Regions from separate parts of the Pseudorhizobium sp. NPDC055634 genome, predicted to be linked through region 3. Evidence: predicted binding sites of a transcription regulator. Region 3 holds the regulator's gene; each other region holds the start of a gene.
What was found. Region 3 encodes LexA, which represses DNA repair genes until DNA is damaged. Its sites were predicted from a motif close to TGTTCNNNNTGTGTTCNG; they were not measured.
Positions count from the first base shown of each region.

Region 1: a site for LexA is predicted at 3,365-3,382, ahead of ACWGPT_RS03510 (YifB family Mg chelatase-like AAA ATPase). Genes of this name have one in related genera too.
Region 2: a site for LexA is predicted at 1,673-1,690, ahead of ACWGPT_RS06630 (ATP-dependent helicase). Genes of this name have one in related genera too.

Region 1 covers NZ_JBSHHW010000002.1:98,426-106,177, reverse strand. The annotation lists gene ugpA (sn-glycerol-3-phosphate ABC transporter permease UgpA) at 1-295, shown strand, start outside; gene ugpE (sn-glycerol-3-phosphate ABC transporter permease UgpE) at 307-1,155, shown strand; gene ACWGPT_RS03520 (sn-glycerol-3-phosphate import ATP-binding protein UgpC) at 1,158-2,249, shown strand; gene gshB (glutathione synthase) at 2,331-3,281, shown strand; gene ACWGPT_RS03510 (YifB family Mg chelatase-like AAA ATPase) at 3,462-4,994, shown strand; gene cysK (cysteine synthase A) at 5,093-6,061, opposite strand; gene dut (dUTP diphosphatase) at 6,195-6,659, opposite strand; gene ACWGPT_RS03495 (peptide chain release factor 3) at 6,744-7,752, shown strand, end outside.
Region 2 covers NZ_JBSHHW010000003.1:294,778-302,529, reverse strand. The annotation lists gene ACWGPT_RS06630 (ATP-dependent helicase) at 1-1,627, opposite strand, end outside; gene ACWGPT_RS06625 (GNAT family N-acetyltransferase) at 1,942-2,379, opposite strand; gene ACWGPT_RS06620 (proline racemase family protein) at 2,434-3,447, opposite strand; gene ACWGPT_RS06615 (ABC transporter permease) at 3,486-4,265, opposite strand; gene ACWGPT_RS06610 (ABC transporter permease) at 4,267-5,115, opposite strand; gene ACWGPT_RS06605 (ABC transporter ATP-binding protein) at 5,117-6,130, opposite strand; gene ACWGPT_RS06600 (ABC transporter substrate-binding protein) at 6,135-7,175, opposite strand; gene ACWGPT_RS06595 (GlxA family transcriptional regulator) at 7,319-7,752, shown strand, end outside.
Region 3 covers NZ_JBSHHW010000004.1:379,005-386,756, reverse strand. The annotation lists gene ACWGPT_RS09290 (pyruvate dehydrogenase complex E1 component subunit beta) at 1-1,426, opposite strand, end outside; gene pdhA (pyruvate dehydrogenase (acetyl-transferring) E1 component subunit alpha) at 1,444-2,490, opposite strand; gene ACWGPT_RS09280 (FtsB family cell division protein) at 2,642-2,959, opposite strand; gene eno (phosphopyruvate hydratase) at 3,091-4,365, opposite strand; gene kdsA (3-deoxy-8-phosphooctulonate synthase) at 4,461-5,309, opposite strand; gene lexA (transcriptional repressor LexA) at 5,514-6,230, shown strand; gene ACWGPT_RS09260 (ComEC/Rec2 family competence protein) at 6,211-7,752, opposite strand, start outside.

The DNA of each region.
Region 1 (7,752 bases), on a different contig from region 3:
CGGACCGTTCAAGCGTTTCTGGACGATCGTGTTTCCGCTGCTCTCCCCCACCACGTTCTTCCTGCTCATCATCAACATCAACTACGCGATGTTCGACACCTTCGGCATCATCGACGCGACGACGGCGGGTGGGCCGGCCCAGGCCACCAACACGCTCGTCTACAAGGTCTATACCGACGGCTTTGTCGGGCTGAACCTCGGCTCGTCCTCCGCCCAGTCGGTCATCCTGATGCTGATCGTCATCGTGCTGACCGTGGTGCAGTTCCGCTACGTCGAACGCCGCGTGCAGTACTGAGGTGGCCGGACATGGTTGAAAACAGACCCTTCCTCGATTTCCTGACCCATCTCGTCCTGATCGCCGGCGTCGTGATCGTCGCCTTCCCGGTCTATGTTGCCTTCATCGCCTCCACGCACGGGACCGGCGCCTTCGTCAGCGGTGCGATGCCACTCCTGCCGGGCGGGCACATGATCGAGAACTATGCGCTGATGTGGAACGAGGGCCTGACCTCTTCCGGGGCGCCGCCGCTCTGGGTGATGATGTTCAATTCGCTCTGGATGGCGCTGATCATCGCCATAGGCAAGATCGTCATCTCGATCGTCTCCGCCTATGCGATCGTGTACTTCCGCTTTCCGTTCCGGACGCTTGCGTTCTGGATCATCTTCATAACCCTCATGCTGCCGGTGGAGGTGCGCATCCTGCCGACCTTCAAGGTGGTGGCGGATCTCGGCATGCTGAATTCCTATGCCGGGCTGACCTTGCCGCTGATCGCCTCGGCGACGGCGACCTTCCTGTTCCGCCAGTTCTTCCTCACGATCCCGGAGGAACTGATGGAAGCTGCGCGTGTCGACGGCGTAGGCCCGCTAAAATTCTTCCGCGATATCCTTCTGCCGCTCAGCCGCACCAATATCGCCGCGCTTTTCGTCATCCTCTTCATCTACGGATGGGTTCAGTACCTTTGGCCCTTGCTGGTCACCACGGACAGCAATTTCTACACCATCGTCATGGGCATCAAACGGCTGTCGGCGAGCGCCGATGCGGAACCGCTGTGGCACTTCGCCATGGCCGCCGTGATGATGGCCATGCTGCCACCCGTCCTCATCGTCATTTGCATGCAGCGCCTGTTCGTCAAGGGCCTGGTCGAAACGGAGAAATAACCATGGCGTCCATCCAGGTCGTAAACGTCGGCAAGGTGTATGCGGGCGGCGTGCGTGCCGTGAGCGGCATCAGTCTCGATATCGCCGACGGGGAGTTCATCGTCCTCGTCGGACCGTCCGGCTGCGGAAAGTCCACGCTGCTGCGCATGGTGGCGGGTCTCGAAACGATCACCGAGGGCACGGTCGCCATCGCCGATCGCGTCGTGAACCACCGGGAGCCGGCTGAACGCGATATCGCCATGGTCTTCCAGAATTACGCGCTCTACCCGCACATGACCGTCCGCCAGAACCTGGAATACGGCCTGAAGAACAGGAAGACCCCGCGGGCCGACATCGATCAGCGCGTCGCCGAGGCGGCGCGGATGCTTGAGATCGCCCCCTATCTGGATCGAAAGCCGCGGGAGCTTTCCGGTGGCCAGCGGCAGCGCGTCGCCATGGGGCGCGCGATTGTCCGCAAGCCGGCCGCCTTCCTGTTCGACGAGCCGCTCTCCAACCTCGACGCCAAGCTGCGCGTCTCCATGCGCGGGGAGATCAAGCGTCTTCAGCGGCGCCTCGGCACGACTTCGCTCTATGTCACCCATGACCAGTTGGAGGCGATGACGCTTGCAGACCGGCTGGTCGTCCTGAACGGCGGGCTTATCGAGCAGATCGGATCGCCGCTCGAGGTCTATCATCAGCCGGCATCGACCTTCGTGGCGAGCTTCATCGGATCACCCGCCATGAATCTCATGCAGGGCGAACTCTATGGCGACAGACTGGCGATCGGCCCCTCCCTGCTTTCACTTCGCGGCTATGCGCCGGTCTCAGGCCCGGTGACGGTCGGGGTGCGGGCGGAAGATATGCGCCTGGCCGAAGCCGGCGCCGAGGCCCTTGTCCTGCGCGTCGACTATGTCGAGGAACTGGGTGCCCACCGGCTCGTTCATGGCCATGTGGGGGATCAGCCGCTGACGGTGACGCTGCCGATGGAGGTTGCCCTTGAGGACGAAATGCGTCTCTCGGTGGAGCCGCGGCGGCTTCATTTCTTCGACCGCGAGACAGGCATTCGCCTGCCGACCGTTGCGGTGGTCCCCCAGAACGTCATGGAGCGGGCCTGAGATCGGGGCCGCGCCCATGGGGCGTTGCCTTCCGCGAACGGTCGTCCTAAATCAGGCGGGCAATTCTCAAGGGGCAGGGCTATGGCAAGAATCCGCCGGGTGGCATTCCAGATGGACCATGTGTCCACGATCAACATCGCTGGCGACTCGACCTTTGCCATGGCGCTGGAGGCGCAGGCGCGCGGTTACGACCTCTATCACTACACGCCCGACCGGCTGAGCATGCGCGACGGCAGGATTTTCGCGGCCGTCGAGCCCCTGCAGGCCCGGGACGTCAAGGGTGACCACTTCAGCCTCGGCGAGCGCGAGCGCGTCGACCTCTCGACCATGGACGTGATCCATCTCCGTCAGGATCCGCCCTTCGATATGGGCTACATCACCTCGACGCATCTCCTGGAGCGCATTCATCCGCAGACGCTGGTCGTCAACGATCCGGCATGGGTGCGCAACTCTCCGGAGAAGATCTTCGTCACGGAATTCGCGGACCTGATGCCCGCGACGCTGATCAGCCGCGACGTCGTGGAAATCGCCCGCTTCCGCGAGGAGATGGGCGACATCATCCTCAAGCCGCTTTACGGAAACGGCGGCGCCGGTGTGTTCCATTCCGCGCGCGACGACCGCAACTTCACCGCGCTGCTGGAATTGTTCGAACAGGTCTACCGGGGTGAACCCTACATCGCCCAGGCCTATCTGCCGGCCGTGCGCAAGGGGGACAAGCGCATCCTGCTGGTCGACGGCAAGCCGGTCGGCGCGATCAACCGGGTGCCGGCCGAAACCGACAGTCGATCCAACATGCATGTCGGCGGACGGGCCGAGCCTGTGGAGCTGACGGCGCGTGACCGCGAGATCTGCGAAAGAATCGGGCCGGCGCTCCGCGCGCGGGGGTTCCTTTTCGTCGGTATCGACGTGATTGGCGACTACATGACGGAAATCAACGTCACGTCGCCGACCGGCATACGCGAAGTCAGGAAGTTCGGCGGCGCCGATGTCGCGGCTCTCCTGTGGGATGCCATAGAGGCAAAGCGCGGCTGAGTTCCCGCTGCAGAGCAGTTTTGTTCTCCCCTTGCAACCTGATGCAACCGTGAAGCAACGACCGCGGGAAATAGTTCCTGCGATGTTCTTGTTTTATTCTCTTTACTATGCCAGATTGCATTTGCCGACGCAGAAAGCGTGTGTCGCTTGCGTTTCGGACATGAGGTTTGGGGGCGGTTCATGGTGGCGCGTGTCTCTACGGTTGCATTCCACGGCATAGAAGGCGTGCCTGTCGAAGTGCAGGTCATGGTCTCCCCCGGCAAGCTGCTGATGCCGATAGTCGGTCTTCCCGACAAGGCGGTGGCCGAGAGCCGCGAGCGGGTCCAGGCGGCCCTTCACGCTTCCGGCCTGTCGCTTCCGCCCAAGAAGGTAACGGTGAACCTTGCGCCGGCCGATATTCCGAAGGAAGGCTCGCACTTCGATCTCGCCATTGCCCTCGGTCTCATGGCGGCCCTCGGTGCCATTCCGGCAGATGCCCTGTCCGGCTATGTGGTGATCGGCGAACTCAATCTCGACGGGACGCTCGCACCCGTTGCCGGCGCGCTGCCGGCGGCGATCAGTGCCAACGCTGTCGGCAAGGGGCTCATCTGCCCGGCAGACAGCGGCGCGGAGGCCGCCTGGGCGGGATCGGAAATCGACATCCTGGCACCCCGCAGCCTGATCGCACTCGCCAATCATTTCCGGGGCACGCAGGTCCTCTCCCGGCCGCAGCCGGCGGTGCGGGCTCTGCCTGCCAACCTGCCGGACCTCATCGACATAAAGGGGCAGGAAAGCGCAAAGCGGGCGCTGGAAGTGGCCGCGGCAGGGGGGCACAACCTCCTGATGGTCGGTCCGCCGGGGTCCGGAAAGTCCATGCTGGCGTCCCGGCTTCCTTCGATCCTGCCGCCGCTTTCAGCTGCCGAACTGCTGGAAGTCTCGATGATCCACTCGATCGCCGGCCAGCTTTCCGGGGGCAAACTTTCCGATCGGCGCCCGTTCCGGACCCCGCATCATTCGGCGACCATGGCGGCCTTGGTGGGAGGCGGACTGCGGGCCAGACCCGGCGAGGCGTCGCTTGCCCATCACGGCGTGCTTTTCCTCGACGAGTTTCCGGAGTTCGCGCCCCAGGTGCTCGATGCCCTGCGCCAACCGCTGGAAACCGGCGAATGCGTCATCGCCCGCGCCAACCATCGGGTCGCCTATCCGGCCAGCATACAGCTTGTCGCGGCAATGAACCCCTGCCGCTGCGGCATGGCCGGGGAGCCGGGCCACACCTGCGCCCGCGGCCCGAAATGCCTCTCCGACTACCAGGGCCGGATTTCTGGACCGTTGATGGACCGGATCGATATCCGGATCGATGTGCCGGCGGTTTCCGCGGCCGATCTGATCAGGCCCCGCCCCGCCGAGGCGAGCGCCGACGTCGCCCGGCGCGTGGCTGCCGCGCGCGAGCGGCAGCAGGAGCGCTTCCGTTGGGCCGGAGCCCCGCAGGTCTCGACCAATGCCCGCTGCTCGACGGCCCTCATAGAGAAGATCGCCGAGCCGGACGCGGGCGGGCTTCAATTGCTTCGCGATGCGGCCGAAAAGCTGAAATTTTCCGCCCGTGGCTATCATCGCGTCCTCAAGGTCGCGCGCACGCTTGCCGACCTCGACGGGAGCGACACGGTGAGCCGCATCCACCTGGCGGAAGCTATCTCCTACCGCATGGCAGGCGAGCGCCTCTCCGCGGCCGCTTAGGTCCGGACGAGGGTTGGCGGCGAAAACAGGAATTCCAGGTCGCGTGACGCCGGTCGTCCTTGCACGGGAAACCGACGCCTGTTCGCGACCCGCCTGGCTCAGCCGCCGAGGCCTTCGAACAGTGCCGTCGACAGATAGCGTTCGGCGAAGGAGGGGATGATGACGACGATGTTCTTGCCGGCATTCTCCTCGCGGCTGCCGACCTTGATCGCCGCCGTCAGTGCCGCGCCGGAGGAAATCCCCACCGGCACGCCCTCGAGCCGGGCGACCAGCCGCGCCATCTCGAAGGCTTCGTCATTGGAGACGGTAACGACTTCATCGTAGATGCCGGTATCCAGGATTTGAGGGGCAAAGCCTGCACCGATCCCCTGGATCTTGTGCGGGCCAGGATTGCCGCCGGACAGGACCGGGCTGTCGGCGGGCTCCACTGCCACGATCTTGATCTCAGGCTTGCGGCCCTTCAGCACCTGTCCGACGCCGGTGATCGTCCCGCCGGTGCCGATGCCGGAGACGAGAATGTCGACCTGGCCGTCCGTGTCGTTCCAGATTTCCTCCGCGGTCGTCTTGCGGTGGATTTCCGGATTGGCCGGGTTTTCGAACTGCTGCGGGATGATGGCGTCGGGAAGCGAGGAGGCCAGTTCCTCCGCCTTGGCGATTGCCCCCTTCATTCCCTTCGGACCCTCGGTCAGCACCAGTTCGGCGCCGAGCAGCGAGAGCATCTTGCGGCGCTCGATCGACATGGTCTCCGGCATGGTCAGGATCAGCTTGTAACCCTTTGCGGCGGCGGCGAAGGCCAGGGCGATGCCCGTGTTGCCTGAGGTCGGCTCCACCAGCGTCGTCTTGCCGGGGGTGATCTTGCCCTGCGCCTCGAGGCTTTCGATCATCGCCACGCCGATCCGGTCCTTGACCGAGGCGATCGGGTTGAAGAATTCGAGTTTCGCCAGGAGGTTGGCTTTTACGCCCTTCTCCTTCGCCAGCTTGTCGAGGCGCACGATCGGCGTGTCGCCGATGGTCTCGGTAATGGAGGCATAGATGCGGCCGCGGCCGGGCTTCTTGTCGCTTGTCATGTTACTCTCCCCTAGGATGCGGACAAATTAGGGCCGGTTGCCGCGGAAGGCTAGCCAAGACGCATCCGCTTGGGCCGGATGGGCGGAAATTTGTTCCAAGTGTGAAGCGTGCCGGGGCAGCCGTTTGCGCGTGTTAGACCCCTGTCGATCCGAAACCGCCGGCCCCGCGCACGGTTTCTCCCGCTTCCCCGACCTCGTGAACCTCGACCTGGCTCACCGGGGCCACGATCACCTGGGCAATGCGCATTGCGCGGGTAACCTCGAAGTTCTCCTGCCCCAGGTTCACTAACAGCACCTTGACCTCGCCACGGTAATCGCTGTCGATCGTTCCGGGCGTATTGAGGCAGGTAATGCCGTGCTTGAAGGCAAGGCCCGATCGCGGCCGGATCTGCGCCTCGAAACCGTCCGGAATCTCGAAGACGAAGCCGGTCGGCACCAACGCCCGCTCACCGGGTTTCAGCACCATGCTCTCACCCTCGGGAAGGGCGGCCCGCAGGTCCATCCCCGCTGCTCCGCGGGTTTCATAGGCCGGCAGAGGGAGCTCCGCGGCGTGGGGGAGCCGTACCAGCCTGAGGACCGGACCGATGATGTCGCGCATATGCAAACTCCTTTGTCACGGAGGTGAATTGCATAAAGCCGGCCAAATCGCTAGATAGGCGCCAACCTACAGGATTTACCGGACATGGCTGAAAGTCTCGCAGAGGCGGTCTCCCGCCGCCGCACCTTCGCGATCATCGCGCACCCGGACGCGGGTAAGACCACGCTCACCGAAAAGCTTCTTCTTTTCGGCGGTGCGATCCAGCTCGCCGGAGAGGTCAAGGCGAAGAAGGACCGTATCCAGACCCGTTCGGACTGGATGAAGATCGAGCGCGAGCGCGGCATCTCGGTCGTCACTTCGGTGATGACCTTCGAATATGAAGGCAACGTCTTCAACATCCTCGATACGCCCGGCCACGAGGACTTCGCCGACGACACCTACCGCACGCTGACCGCCGTGGACGCGGCGGTCATGGTCATTGACGCCGCAAAGGGCATCGAGCCGCGCACACTGAAGCTCTTCGAAGTCTGCCGCATGCGCGACATCCCCATCATCACCTTCATCAACAAGATGGACCGGGAAAGCCGCGACCCATTCGAGATTCTCGACGAGGTCGAAGAAAAGCTCGCTCTCGACACCGCGCCGATCACCTGGCCGGTCGGTCGCTCGAAGAGCTTCTGCGGCTCCTACAATCTCGCGGACAACACGTTCCGGGGTTCCGATACGCAGGTGCAGCCGCTCCCGGTGAACGGCCCGCAGAGCGTCGCTGACCGGCTCCCCGAGAATGAACGGGAGGCCTTCGTCGAGGAGACCGAGCTTGCCCGGGAAGCCTGCCGTCCGTTCGATCGCCAGTCCTTCCTTGAAGGGCACATGACGCCCGTCTTCTTCGGCTCGGCGCTGCGCAACTTCGGGGTTCGCGATCTCATCAACGCGCTGGGCGCCTATGCGCCGCCCCCGCGCGACCAGGTGGCGGACGTCCGCACCGTCCACGCCAGTGAAGACAAGATGACCGCCTTCGTCTTCAAGATCCAGGCGAACATGGACCCCAACCATCGCGACCGTATCGCCTTTGCCCGCATCTGCTCGGGCAAGCTGGAGCGCGGCATGAAGGCAAGGCTCGCGCGGACCGGCAAGCAGCTTGGGCTGACCGCGC
Region 2 (7,752 bases), on a different contig from region 3:
CGAGCGTCAGTTCGGTCAGGAAGCGCTCGCGGTTCGGATAGCCGCCGGCAATCTGCTCGAGCTGCAGAAGGTCGGCCTTCCGGCTCTCTGCATCCTCGTGGATCCGGTCGAGATGCGGCTCGTACCAGTTGCGTGCGAGCGCCATGTCGCCCGGCCAGCCGGCGTCCGCCTTGCGCAGGGCCGACAGAAGCGTCACGAGATCCGGCCAGTTTTCGCCGCTCTTCGGCGGGGGAGGGATTTCCGCCAGGGACTGGAGCGGCTCCGGATCGGCTGCGATGGCGTCGAGGATCTTTGCCGCCGTCTGCGGACCGATGCCCGGCAGCATCTGCAGCAGCCGGAAGCCTGCGACCCGGTCGCGCGGGTTCTGGGCGAAGCGCAGCACGGCGAGCAGGTCCTTCACATGCGCCGAATCGAGGAACTTCAGCCCGCCGAACTTCACGAAGGGGATGTTGCGGCGCGTGAGTTCCACTTCCAGACTTCCGCTGTGGCTGGAAGAACGGAACAGCACCGCCTGGTTCTTCAGCGCGATGCCGACCTCCCGGTTCGCCAGCACCCGTTCCACGATGTAGTTCGCCTGGTCGGCCTCGTCCTTCACCGTGACCAGCAGGGGGCGCTCATCGGATTGGCGATCGGTCCAGAGGTTCTTGGTGAAGCGCTCGCGGGCAAGATCGATCACGCCGTTTGCGGCGGCAAGGATGGGCTGGGTGGACCGGTAGTTCCGGTCCAGCGTGATGACGTCGGCAGGCTTCGGCGAAAACTCCCTCGGAAAATCGAGGATGTTGCGGATGGTCGCTGCCCGGAACGAGTAGATCGACTGGGCGTCGTCGCCGACCACGGTCAATCCTCGACCGGCGGGCTTCAGGGAAAACAGGATCGACGCCTGGAGGCGGTTGGTGTCCTGGTATTCGTCGACGAGGACATGATCGAAGCGGCTGCCGATGTCCTCCGCAAGCTCCGGATCCGAGACCATCTGCGCCCAGTAGAGGAGGAGATCGTCGTAATCGAGGACGTTCTGCGCCTGCTTTGCCTCGACATAGGCCGCGAACAGTTCCTTCAGTTGGGCTTCCCATGTCACTGCCCAGGGATAGGAGGATTTCAACACCTCGAGGATCGAGCTCTCGGAGTTCACGACACGGGAGTAGATGGCAAGGCAGGTGCCCTTGGTCGGGAAGCGGCTTTCCGTCTTCGAGAAGCCGAGCTCGTGGCGGATGAGGTTCATCAGGTCGGCGGAATCCTCCCGGTCGTGGATGCTGAAGTCGACCGCAAGGCCGATCTGCTCGGCATACATGCGCAGAAGCCTCGCGCCGATTCCGTGGAACGTGCCTGCCCAGGCAAGGGCATCCGTCATGATCGCCGAATTCTCGCCGAGCACCTGGCGGCAGATCCGCTGCACGCGGCGCGCCATCTCGGCTGCCGCCCGCCGCGAGAATGTCATCAGCAAAATACGGCGGGGATCGGCCCCGTTGACGATAAGATGCGCGACCCGATGGGCGAGCGTATTGGTCTTTCCGGAACCGGCGCCGGCGATGATCAGCAGGGGCCCGCCGATGGCGCCTTCCGGCCCCACGCCGTGTTCAACCGCTTCGCGCTGACGATCATTGAGCTTCTCGAGGTACGCGATCGTCATGTGATGCTGGTCCTTCCGCCGGCCGATGCCGCAAAATTCCATTGCTGGAACGAAAGCGGAACCTATTCGGTCCGCCTCCTATTGAAAAGGCCATCGGAGCGAAAATTAGCTTTCCATCACGGATGAGGGGGCAGTGATGAACCTAGCGGAGGAGGTCACGTGGATTGAGCCTAATTCCTCGCCGATGCGGGGTGTGATGGCAAGACGGCTCGAATCTCAACCCACGAGGCCTTCGAGTTCTTGGCCCCGTCGCATAGCTGCTCCGTAACTGCTTTCGGCGCGGTACTACTGAACTGGGAGCTGTCCCTTTGCGGTCATCCTTTGCGCTTCCAGATGTATGACCACCCATCGATCCTTATGCCAGTCGCCTTCATCGGAAGCGCTCCTTCCATGAAATGACTTCGGACGAATCCGATCTTTTCCAGAACGCGGCAACTTGCGTGGTGGTCAGCGGCGCAGATGGTGCGAACCTCGGACAAGTTCGATTGCTCGGCGACCCATCGCATGATTGCGGAGCCAGCTTCGGTGGCAAGCCCACGCCCCCATAAGGCAGGGCCCAATCCGTAATGTATCTCTCCCTCGTCGTCCTTCCGAATGAAGAGGAACAAAAGGCCAATGGGCCTAGTGGTACGTCGCTCGATAATGGTCCAGACGAAATGGTTGCTCGCGTTCCAGTTGGTCTCGCCCCATGCGCCTCTTATAAAGTTGGACGTTCGGAGGGACGAACTTTCCAACCGAGCGTCAGCAGGCACTTCGCATTGCTCGAGGGTAGTTGCTCGCGCTTCAGCGAAATGCCTGCGTCAGGGTCAGAGTACCATGAAGCCGGCGCCGACCGGATCGTTGCGATCGATGGTCCAGGTTGCGGTTCCCAGGATGCTTGCGGTGCCCTTTACGGTTGGGCGTACGCCCCGGAAGGCACCAAGCTGAACTTCTCCAAGTAGGCAGCCTTCGAACACGCCCGAACCCAGCAGGCCCTCAGACTTGATGGTCTGATTCAGCCCCATGCCGCCGCGCTTCTCGAAATATGCCATCATTGCGGAAGTTCCGGTGCCGCCAGGAGAGCGATCCAACTGTCCCGCCGAGAACACGTGAACGTTCTTGTAAAGGCAGCCCTCGATGGTCGGCTCATGCCAGAACGTCACGAAATTGAGGTTGTTGATGTGGCCCTCAGTCGGATGCTGGACCTTAACCTTCGCACGGATAGCGTCACGCGCGATCAAGCCCATCCGAGACAATTCAGATCCGTTTTCAGGGGCGATTCTCAGGGAGGTTCCGCGAAGGTCGATGATGCCGAAGTAATTTCCGCCCCATACGAGGTCCGCTTTCAACGGGCCATAGCCGGGAAGTTCGAATTCGATATCCTGTTCCGCGACGTAGGCTGGTACGTTCTCGAAACGGGTCCAAAGAACGCGATCACCCTCGTGAGCAACTTCGGCGACCACCAGTCCCGCGGTAGTTTCGAAGCGGATCTTGGTCAGGCCGTCCGGCGAGCGAGGAACCATGCCGTGAGCAACCATCGCCATCGCAACGGCAATAGTTCCATGACCGCACATGTGGGAGTACTCTTTGCCGTCAATATAGATCAGTCCAGCATCGAAGTTGCGCGACGAGGGCGGGGTCAGGAAGACTCCGAACATGTCGGCGTGACCGCGGGGCTCGCGCATCAAGGCCTTGCGCAGCCAGTCGTAATTCTCCTCGAGAAAAACGCGCTTCTCAAGGATAGATGAACCTGCCGGGTAAGGGATCCCGCTGTGAATAATGCACAACGGCTCGCCTTCGGTATGGGTATAGATTACGTTATACACGTCCTGAACGCGCATTAAAGCCTCCTATTTAGTTGTGGTGTTGGGTGGTGGATTTACTGATCTGACAAGAAGTTAAGTCCTATCAGCCAGTCGATGAGGATGATGGCGGCAACGGCAGCCAAGATGGTGATGGACGATACCGCAGCTATTGAAGGGTCCACGGAATACTGGACGTAGTTAAACAGCTGGACGGGGATGGTGTTCAACTCTGCTGTGGTGTTGAAGATGGACAGCTCGACGTTGATAAACGAGGTAATGAAGGCAAATATAGCTCCGGAAATCAGGCCGGATCTTATCTGCGGAAGAGTGACCAGGAAGAAGGTCGACCAGGCCGACGCCCCGAGATCGCGCGAAGCCTCTTCAAGCGAGACCTGGTCCCGGGAAAACTGGGGCAAAAGGGTGCGAAGAACGAATGGGGTCACAATAACCGTATGACCGACAAGCAGCGCTGGAAAGTTCTGGATAAGCCCGATCGATGCGCCGTACTGCAGGAGCGCGGCGCCTAAAACGATATGCGGAAGCACCAAGGGCGACAGAAGCAGCGCGGAGAGCATTGCCTTCCCTCTGAATTCGTATCGCGAAATGGCAATCGCCGCAGGTACAGCCGCAAGGATCGCTACCAACGTGGCGGCGGCGGCGAGCAGGGCGCTTATCATGAATGAATTGATATACGTCGGATCTCGCAGAATGACGTTGTACCATTCGAAGGTTATGCCTTGCGGTGGAAAGGCCAGGAACCTCGTGTCGGTCAGCGACCCCCCTATGACGACGACGAGAGGAAGTACTAGGTAGCCGAGTGTCAGCAGCGCTATCAGGCGAACAACCATTGTCATGTCATTTGCCCTCCAGTTCGGGCGTACGCGGCTTCGCCAACCAGGATGCGATACCAATGAGGGCTATCGTGAAGACCAGGAGCGTGATCGACAGGGCTCCCCCATAGTTGAAGTCAAAAACGGTCGAATACTGTTGGAACGCAAGCATGGCGAGCACGGTCACTTTCCCGCCAGAGAGGAGAGCGGGCGTGACGTAGGCGCTGATTGCCATGGAGAAAACGATGATTCCACCTGCCAGCACGCCATGTGCAGTTAGGGGGAAGGTGATGCTGAAGAATGTTCGTGCCGAGCCAGCTCCAAGATCACGTGAGGCCTGCTCCAGCGCAGGGTCGACCTTGGCAAGTGCATTTCCGATGGTGAGAACCATGAACGGCAGCAGGATGTAAACGAGGCCGATCAGGATCCCGGTTTCGGTTCCCAGAAACCTCAAGGGTCGATCAACAAAACCGAAGCTGACCAGGAATTCGTTCACAAGCCCAGTCCGGCCCAGCAGTATCATCCAGCCAAATGAGCGGACAATGTTGGACGTAAACAGGGGGAGAATGAGCAAGATCACACATGCCCGGCGCCAGCTACGCCATTTGACAATCCGCACCAGGTACCAAGCGAGGGGATAGCCAAGCAGCACACAGATCAAGGTCGACAACACAGCCAACCTGAACGTGACGAGAATTACGTCCCAGTGATAGCTGTCCAGCAGGATGCGCCCGTACTGCCCAAACGTGAACTGGCCCTCTCCAGACGTAAATGAAGAGATCAGGACGACAGAAAGCGGCATTACAAAGAATGCAGTTAACAGGCATACCGGGAATGCCAGGAGCCATAAGATCGTGGTGCGCGACTGAGACATTCTACGCACCAAGAATATGGACTTCAGCAGGATCGAAACAGGCGAGAACCTGGGCGCCTTCGAAGACCCCCTGAGGCGGGGCCCGGTATCGCCGCGCATGAAGTTCGAGGTCGCCTGCTTTCAGGTAGACATTGGACAGGCCGCCGACATAGGTAATTGCGGTGACCTGGCCGGATAGCGAGAGCCAACCCTCCGGTATGTCCTCGGCCCGGGTGAAGATACGCAGCGCCTCGGGCCGTAAAACCCCGCGGGCTTCTTGAGAGAGGTCAAGCTCGCGGCGATCGCCTGTCACCGGGACGAAGTTAGCTTCTCCAATGAAATCCGCGACGAACCGCGTTTTCGGACGACGGTAGATGGACGCGGCTTCATCCACCTGCTCAATCCGTCCGGAGGACATGACGGCGATACGATCCGACATCGCCATCGCTTCGTCCTGGTCATGCGTTACGAAGATAAATGTGATCCCCAGCTGCATCTGCAGCTGCTTCAACTCCAGCTGCATCCGCTTGCGCAGTTGCAGATCAAGAGCGGAGAGTGGTTCGTCCAGCAAAAGAAGCTTCGGTCGGTTCACAACCGCTCGCGCCAGAGACACGCGCTGCTGCTGACCTCCGGACATCGCCTTCGGGCTTCGTTTCGCCATGGCTGTCAGGCCGACCATTTCGAGAGCCTCGAGAGCTTTCTTCTCAGCCTCAGCACGTGAGCAGCCAGCTCGGCGCGGTCCATAGGCTACGTTCTCAAGGACCGTCATGTGGGGGAACAAGGCGTAATTCTGGAAGACCGTGTTCAAGGGCCGCTTGTTAGGCGGCAACGCCGACACATCCTCGCCCCCAATGGCAATGCGGCCGCTCGTAGGCGACAGGAAGCCGCCAATGAGCCTCAAAAGGGTGGTCTTTCCGCAACCCGAGGGGCCGAGCAGTGAGATAAATTCTCCCTGGTTGATATCCAGGGAGACGTTATCCAAAGCCTTGAAGGTCCCAAAGGTCTTCGACAGGTTTGATATTGCGAGAAGCGTCATGGGATCAGTTGGCGATTTCGCGGTTCCAGCGGTCGGTAATGGCGGGCCGCTTGGCATTGACCTCATTCCAATTGAACAGAAGCAGGTTGTCGATCGAACCGCCTTCGCCCCACGGCAGCTTCCGCTCGATATCAGCCGACAACGAGACGCCGCTGATAGCAGGCCCCAAGTACAGCTTTTCGGCGAGGCAGCTCGCTGCTTCCTTGGTCAGGGCCGTGTCGATAAATGCTGCGGCAGCTTCAGGGTTCTTGGTTCCCTTTGCTATGTGCATTCGTGCGTCGGTTGCCCAGACCCCTTCCTTGGGTACGGCAAACCCGATGGGCAGTCCTGCGTCGATCAAATCCCACGCACCCACATTGAAGTGCGCGCCGATGGTCACTTCCTGAGATTGGAAGGCATTGGATGCCGCGCCAGACGTATCGTAGAGGAGACCCGAGTCCAGCGTCTTCAACTTTGCGAAGGTCGCATCCATTCCCTCGGACTTGTCGCCGTAGATGCTATCGAGAAAGATGACGAATGGAACGCCGGCTGAATTGTTCGGAGAGGGGATTGCTACGGCGCCTGCATGAACCTCGTTCCATAGTTCCTCCCAGGTTTCAGGCTTCTCGGTCACTTCATCGGTGTTGTAGATGAGACCAAGTGAATAAAAGCCGGCGCTGACGGCGTAAACGTGGTCGCCGTTCTTATACGCTGCCTGAGGGAGCAAGGCACTTGCATTCTTCAAGCTGGACAGGTCGATCGGAGCAAGCACGCCCGCTTCTTCAGCCAATTCGCTGATGCCTCCATCCATGTAGGCGACGTCGATGACGGCATTGCCGGCCTGTTGCTGCAGCTTTGCCAGGGTGGTGGTGGAGTTGCCGATCTCGGCGACGACCTTGATCCCTGTTGCCTTGGTGAATGGCTGGGCGACACAGGCATCGAAAGCCTCGCCCCAATTGCCGCCGTAATAGGCCACCGTGATCTGCTGTGTGGAGTTTTGCGCCAGGCTGGACGGAGCGGCACCCAGGATGATGGCTACTGATGCGAGTAGTATACGCTTTTGCATTGGTTCTCCTAACGTTCCCGAATTTGCTTTGATGGCGTGCGCCATTCCGTCTTTTGTCTTGACCCTAGCAGCTGGGTCGCCCATCACCTTGAACAGAAATGACACATGATTGAATGCAGGCGACATTTTCTGGCGGAGGAACAATGGTCTTTGATAAATCCGGAACCGGCGTGGAGCTTCGGGTGGCCTTTATTCTTCAGGACCGATTCACGCTAGCAGCCTTCTCCGGGTTCATAGATGCTCTCCGGCTTGCCGCCGACGATGCCGCACGAAGCAGGCAGATACGCGTGACGTGGGAAATCTACTCCTCGATAGGCAAGGTCGTGTCTTCAAGTTGCGGTCTCAGCGTCGTCACCCAACCGGGACTGCCGAGACCGGAGCAGTTCGATTACCTCGCTGTCTGCGGTGGGAATAGCTACGAAAACGAAGTGCAGCACCCGGGATTGACGCATCTCATTCGTCAGGCACATGCCGCAGGTGTAGGTCTCCTGGGGATTTGTACGGGAAGTTTCGCGATCGCCAGGGCGGGCTTCGTGAAAGGTCGGCAGTACTGCATCCATTGGAACGTCATAGAAGC
Region 3 (7,752 bases):
TGTAGCAGACGGTCTTCACCGCCTGGACGACTTCGCCGACATTCGGCAGGGCCAGCTTCTCGAGGTTGGCCGCGTAGGGCATGGGCACGTCCTTGCCGGCGATCGTCAGGATCGGCGCATCGAGATAGTCGAAGGCCTGCTGCATGACGCGGGTGGCGATTTCGGTGCCGACCGAGTTCTGCGGATAGCCTTCCTCGACGGTGACGAGGCGGCCGGTCTTCTTGACCGATTCGATGACCGTCGGCAGGTCCATCGGACGCAGGGTGCGCAGGTCGATCAGCTCGACGTCGATGCCTTCCTTCTCCAGCTCGGCAACCGCCTTGACGGCATAGGTCATGCCGATGCCGAAGGAGACGACGGTGACGTCCTTGCCCTGCTTGTGGATGCGCGCCTTGCCGATCGGCAGCACGAAATCATCAAGCTTCGGCACGTCGAAGGACTGGCCGTAGAGGATCTCGTTTTCCAGGAAGATGACAGGGTTCGGATCGCGGATCGCGGCCTTCAGGAGCCCCTTGGCGTCGGCTGCCGTGTAGGGCATGACGACCTTGAGGCCCGGGATGCTGGAATACCAGGCGGCGTAATCCTGGCTGTGCTGGGCGGCGACGCGGGCGGCGGCACCGTTCGGGCCGCGGAACACCATCGGCGCACCCATCTGCCCACCCGACATGTAGAGCGTCTTGGCGGCCGAGTTGATGATCTGGTCGATCGCCTGCATGGCGAAGTTGAAGGTCATGAACTCGACGATCGGGCGAAGGCCGGCCATGGCCGCTCCGACGCCGACGCCCGCAAAACCGTGCTCGGTGATCGGCGTGTCGACGACCCGGCGCGGGCCGAATTCCTGGAGCAGGCCCTGAGTCACCTTGTAGGCGCCCTGGTATTCGGCAACTTCCTCGCCCATGACGAAGACGGTCTCGTCGCGACGCATTTCCTCGGCCATGGCGTCGCGAAGCGCTTCGCGGACCGTGGTAGAGACCATTTCGGTGCCGGCCGGGATGTCCGGATCGGCGGCGACGTCGAGCTTCGGCTGGGCCGGAACCTTGTTGTCGGCGGACGAGGACGGCTCGGCGCTGGCTTCCCGGGCCTTGCCGCCCGCATCGTCGGCGGTGGCAGCCGGCGTATCGGCATCGGCCTTCGCAGCCTGCGGCTGGGCAGGCTTTTCCGCCGAGATCGCATCTGCGCTCTCGCCTTCCTGCAGCAGGACGGCGATCGGCGTATTGACCTTGACGTTTTCGGTGCCGGCATCGACCAGCAGCTTGCCGATCACGCCTTCGTCGACGGCTTCCACTTCCATGGTGGCCTTGTCGGTTTCGATCTCGGCGATGACGTCACCGGAGGCGACCGTGTCGCCTTCCTTCTTCAGCCACTTGCTGAGGGTGCCTTCTTCCATGGTCGGAGAGAGGGCGGGCATGAGAATCTCGATTGGCATTGGGTGTCCCCCCCGTCTCAGAGCAGAATGTCGGTGTAGAGCTCGGACGTATCCGGCTCCGGATCGTTCTGGGCGAAGTCGGCGGAATCGGAAACGATGTCGCGGACGTCCTTGTCGATCGCCTTCAGCTGCTCTTCCGTTGCCCAGCCCTTCTCCAGCAGGCGGTTCTTCACCTGCTCGATCGGATCGTGCTCCGAACGCATCTTCTGCACTTCGTCCTTGGAGCGATATTTCGCCGGGTCGGACATGGAGTGGCCGCGATAGCGGTAGGTGAGCATTTCGAGGATGATCGGCCCCTTGCCCGAACGGCAATAGGAGACCGCCTCGTCGGCGGCGGCCTTGACGGCGCGCACGTCCATGCCATCCACCTGGTAACCCGGAATGCCGAAGGAGGCGCCGCGCTGGGAGAAATCGGTCTGGGCGGAGGCGCGCGAGACGGCCGTGCCCATGGCGTAGCGGTTGTTCTCGATCACGTAGACGATCGGCAGCTTCCACAGGTTGGCCATGTTGAAGCTTTCATAGACCTGGCCCTGGTTGGCGGCGCCGTCACCGAAATAGGCGGTCGAAACGCTGTCATTGCCGCGATACTTGTTGGCGAAGGCGAGACCGGTGCCGAGAGAGACCTGCGCACCGACGATGCCGTGGCCGCCGTAGAAATGCTTTTCCTTGGAGAACATGTGCATGGAGCCGCCCTTCCCCTTGGAATAGCCGCCCCGGCGCCCCGTCAGTTCCGCCATCACGCCGCGCGCGCTCATGCCGGTTGCCAGCATGTGGCCATGGTCACGATAGCCGGTGATGACCTGGTCGCCTTCCTTGAGCGCCATCTGCATGCCGACAACGACCGCTTCCTGGCCGATGTAGAGGTGACAGAAGCCGCCGATGAAGCCCATGCCGTAAAGCTGGCCCGCCTTTTCCTCGAAGCGCCTGATCAGCAGCATGTCGCGATAGGCCTGGAGCTCGTGTTCCTTGTCGAACTCCGCGATGGTTCCGCCGTTGAAGTCTTTTCGTGCAGGCTTCGCCGCTGATTTGCGGCCGGATACAGACGCGGTTTTTCTAGGCGCCATTCATCCCTCCCTCATGTGCTGCAGGTCTCGTTTCAGGGCGCTACCATAGGGAAGAAAAAGCACCCCAGCAATGCCATAAATGCATGGCTCACATTCCGCGCAACCTGTTGATAACGCACGGGGAAATTAAATTAACCGGAATTCGGTTAATCTAGAAATAGTTGTTGAAGATCACGATCTCATCGTCGCGCGAGACGTTCAACTGGTAACGCGCGATCTCGTCCAGCATGTCCTTTTCCAGCGACCCGTCGCTGAGAAGCTGCACCTGGCGCTCCAGCGCCTGGCGCTTTACCGTCAACCGTTCCAGTTCGGCCAGCCGATCGAGCCGCTGACGCTCGAAATGCTCCGTGGCAATCAGCCCGAGCTCGCCATTGACCGAATGATAGCCGAAATAGGAAAGGAAGGCGACGGTAATGAGCGGGAGGACGAAACGACCGAGTCTTCTTTCCTTATGGTGCTTGGTCCACATGCCCCGCGACGTCCTCGAAACTCATTACGATGGTTCAAATTCGCAGAACTTGCTTAAGCAATCGTTGATCGCCCGAAACGCAGAAAGCCCGGACGAGCCGGGCTTTCCTCAGATCATCAGGTTATGTGGTGTCATGCCCTCAGAATGGACCGTCCGGCGTAGACAGCCTGCGGACCCAGCATTTCCTCGATGCGGATGAGCTGGTTGTACTTCGCAAGGCGGTCGGAGCGCGACAGCGAGCCGGTCTTTATCTGCCCGCAATTGGTGGCGACGGCGAGATCGGCGATCGTCGAATCCTCGGTTTCGCCCGAGCGGTGCGACATGACGGCCGTGTAGCCGGCCTTGTGCGCGGTCTCGACGGCATCCAGCGTTTCGGTCAGCGAGCCGATCTGGTTGACCTTGACGAGGATGGAGTTGGCGACGCCCATGCGGATGCCATCGCGCAGGCGCGCCGAGTTGGTGACGAAGAGATCGTCGCCGACGAGCTGGCACCTGGAGCCGACGAGATCGGTCAGCGCCTTCCAGCCATCCCAGTCGTCCTCGGCCATGCCGTCCTCGATGGAAATGATCGGATACTTGCCGACGAGTTCAGCCAGGTATTCGGCCATGGCGCCGGGCTCCAGCGTGCGACCCTCGCCTTCCATGACGTACTTGCCGTCCTTGAAGAATTCGGTGGAGGCGCAGTCGAGCGCCAGGCAGACATCCTCGCCCGGCGTGTAGCCGGCCTTTTCCACCGAGCGCATGATGAAGTCGAGCGCTTCCGGCGCGCTCTTCAGGCCGGGAGCAAAGCCGCCCTCGTCGCCGACATTGGTATTGTAACCCTGCGCGGCGAGTTCCTTCTTGAGGACATGAAAGACTTCCGCGCCGATGCGGACGGCGTCGCGAAGGCTTTCCGCGCCGACCGGCATGATCATGAATTCCTGGAAGTCGATCGGATTGTCGGCATGAGCGCCGCCATTGATGATGTTCATCATCGGGACCGGCAGGACATGGGCGGCGGCTCCGCCGACATAGCGGTAGAGCGGCAGGCCGGACGCCTCGGCCGCGGCCTTGGCGACGGCGAGCGAAACACCGAGGATGGCGTTGGCGCCGAGGCGCGACTTGTTGGGCGTGCCGTCCAGCGCGATCATCGTCTTGTCGACGTGGATCTGGCTTTCGGCATCGAAGCCGCCGATCGCGTCGAATATTTCGGTGTTGACCGCCTCGACGGCTTTCTCGACGCCCTTGCCGCCATAGCGCTTGCCGCCGTCGCGCAGTTCGACCGCCTCGTGCGCGCCGGTGGAGGCGCCGGAGGGGACCGCGGCGCGGCCCATGCTGCCGTCTTCGAGATAGACGTCGACCTCGACGGTGGGATTGCCGCGGCTGTCGAGGATTTCGCGTGCGATGATATCGGTAATGGCGGTCATGATCTCTCCCTGAGGTAAACCCAATGCCGTGCGGTCAGTGACAATGTCTCTTAATCGATGACAGGCGAATTACAATCCGGCTGCCGCTGCGGCGCCTAAGCGGACTTGGCGACGGCGTCGAAGGCCAGAAGCTTTTCCAGGAGCCGCGGCATGTCCTTCAGATGGACCATGTTGGGGCCATCGGAGGGCGCATTGTCCGGATCCTCGTGCGTCTCGATGAAAAGCCCGGCGACGCCGACGGCCACCGCCGCGCGCGCCAGCGTCTCGACGAACTCGCGCTGGCCGCCCGAAGAACCGCCCTGCCCGCCCGGCTGCTGCACAGAATGGGTGGCATCGAAGACGACCGGCGACCCCATGGCCGCCATGATCGGCAGCGAGCGCATGTCGGAGACGAGCGTGTTGTAGCCGAAGGAAACGCCCCGCTCGCACAGGAGCACGTTCGGATTGCCGCTCGCGGTGAACTTGGCCTGGACGTTCTTCATGTCCCAGGGCGCGAGGAACTGGCCCTTCTTGACGTTGATGACGCGGCCGGTCTTCGCCGCCGCCACGAGGAGATCCGTCTGCCGGCAGAGGAAGGCCGGGATCTGAAGGATATCGACCGTGGGCGCCACGAGGGCACATTGTTCTTCGGTATGAATGTCGGTGAGGACCGGGAAGCCGAATTCCTTCTTCAGGTCAGCTAAGATTTCCATCGCGCTGTCGAGGCCGATCCCGCGCTTGCCCGTCAGCGACGTGCGGTTGGCCTTGTCGAAGGAGGACTTGTAGACGAGGCCGATCCCGAGCTTGGCGCACAATTCCTTCAGCGTTCCGGCGATCATGAAGGCGTGGTCGCGGCTCTCCATCTGGCACGGACCGGCGATCAGCGAAAACCGGCGCGCCTGGGAGAACAGCACGCGGCCTTCTCCTTCACCCACAACGACTTCAAAATTGGGCTTGATGTCCATGGCGGAAACTCCTTCGAGGCAGGCGTCGTCGTCCGTCACGCTGACCCGGCAGCGGCGGACGCGACGTCCTTAACAGCAACGATCGCCGCTGTCACGGCGGGATGGGAGAAGCGGGGTGCCAAACAGCTGGAACTTTTGCCTTGCGGAACGCATCCGGAACATATATCGTCTGTTCTGGCTTTGTTTCACGCTTAGGAAACCCGGATGCTCACGCGCAAACAGCAGGAACTTCTTCTTTTCATTCACGAACGGATGAAGGAGTCGGGGGTTCCGCCGTCGTTCGACGAGATGAAGGACGCACTCGACCTCGCGTCGAAATCCGGCATCCACCGGCTCATCACGGCGCTTGAGGAACGCGGCTTCATCCGCCGCCTGCCCAATCGGGCACGCGCGCTGGAGGTCATCAAGCTGCCGGAAGCCTATAGCAGCAGCCTGCAGCCCCGCCGCGGCTTTTCGCCGAGCGTCATCGAAGGCAGCCTCGGCAAGCAGAAGCCTGCGCCGGCGGCCCAGCCGGTTGCGGCAAGCAATGAGAACACCAGCACGAGCGTGCCCGTCATGGGCCGCATCGCGGCCGGCGTGCCGATCTCGGCGATCCAGAACAACACCCACGACATTGCCGTCCCGGCCGAGATGCTGGGAGCCGGCGAGCATTATGCGCTCGAGGTCAAGGGCGACTCGATGATCGAGGCCGGCATCCTGGATGGCGATACGGTGATCATCCGCAACGGCCAGACAGCAAGCCCGGGCGACATCGTCGTGGCGCTCGTCGACGACGAGGAGGCAACGCTGAAGCGCTTCCGGCGCCGCGGCGCCTCGATCGCGCTGGAAGCGGCAAATCCCGCCTACGAAACCCGCATTCTTCCCGCCGACCGCGTCAAGGTCCAGGGTAAGCTCGTCGGCCTCATCCGGCGCTACCACTGAGAAGCCGCAGGAGGCTGCGGGGAAGCGTTTCGTCGAAACGATCCGTGCGCCAGTCATAAAGTCGATGGCTGGTCCAAGGGCGCCGGGTATCGGCGCTTGCGGCATGCGCGCGCCACATCGACGGATCGGGGCTGCCGTTCATGCGGATTTCCAGGGCGCCTGTCCTTCTGAGGCTCGCGCCGTTCAGCATGAGCGCGCCGGACAGACATTCTGCCAGCCGCGTCCGCGGGGCGACGACCAGAGCGGCGATGTCGCAGGCGCTGCCGGCGAGCCTTGGATCCTCCACCACGGCGACAACCGCACCCTCCCGCGTCACCGCCAGGCACCATGCCTTCTGCCGGCAATGGAACCGTCCCGCATCGGCAGCGGCGGCGGCAAGTGACGCCTTCATCTCCGAGCGCACCCGGGCGCGCTGATCGTCGGTCAACTGGGCTATCCGGGAGGCAGTCCGGGGCGCTGTCTGGGGCGCCGTCGGGAGAGTGCTTGAGCTCGGGTCTGCGCTCGAGGCCGCGGAGGGTTCATCCGTCGCGGCAAGGCCAATGTCACCCGCCGGCGACACGACCGGGGCGACGGGATCGGGAAGCAGAAGTGCGCGTTGCCACTGGTCGAAGATGAAGGCCGGCGGGCGGGCCCGGTTCGTTGCGACGGGGCCCGTCGCCAGCGCGACGAGCGTCCCGTCTTCGGAGACCAGGAGGTCCGGCGGCGGCAGACGCGCTTCATGCCAGCTCAGCGCGAAGGCAAGCAGCATTGCCGGCACGCCCAGGAGCCGAAGCGGCGTGCGCAGCAGCGCAAGCAGCAGGAAGCCTGCCGAGGCGATGGCCAGGAACCACCGGTGCTGGCGGCCGGTGCCGACATCTCCGCCCCAGGCCGCGACATGGCCTGCGACGGCGATGACCGCCTCAAGACCCATGCCCATCAATCCCAGGAGCGGCGCATCCAGCCCGAGGGGCATGAGCAGCATGGCGAGCAGTCCGGCGGGCATGACCACGAAGGAGATGATCGGCATGACGGCGAGGTTCGCCGCCAGCCCGTAACCGGCGAGGCGGTGGAAGTGCTCCATCGAGAAGATCGCCGTCGAGAGGCCGCCGATCAGCGAGGTTGCGAAAATGCCGGCCATCCAGTGCCAGCCGGTCATGACCGGCGCGAGCCGGCCGCGCGCCATGAGCGAGGGTTCGCGCTCCCCTGCCGCGGCGCGCCGGCTCCACCAGGCATAACCCGCCACCAGCGCCGCGGTCGCCGCAAACGACATCTGGAAGCTCGGGCCCATGACCTGCGAAGGGGCGACCGCCAGCATGATCAGCGCCGCCACGGCAATGTTGCGAAGGCTGATCGCGGCGCGGTCGAACCAGACGGCAATCAGCGTGACCGCCATCATCAGGTAGGCCCGCTCGGCGGAGACGGCAAAGCCGGAGATGAGGTAATAGGCGGTCGCCATGAGAAGCGCCCCGGCGGCGGCGATCTTCTTGACCGGCCAGGCCTGGGCGAAGCCCGTGAAGAGGCAGAGAAATCCGCGCAGGCCGAC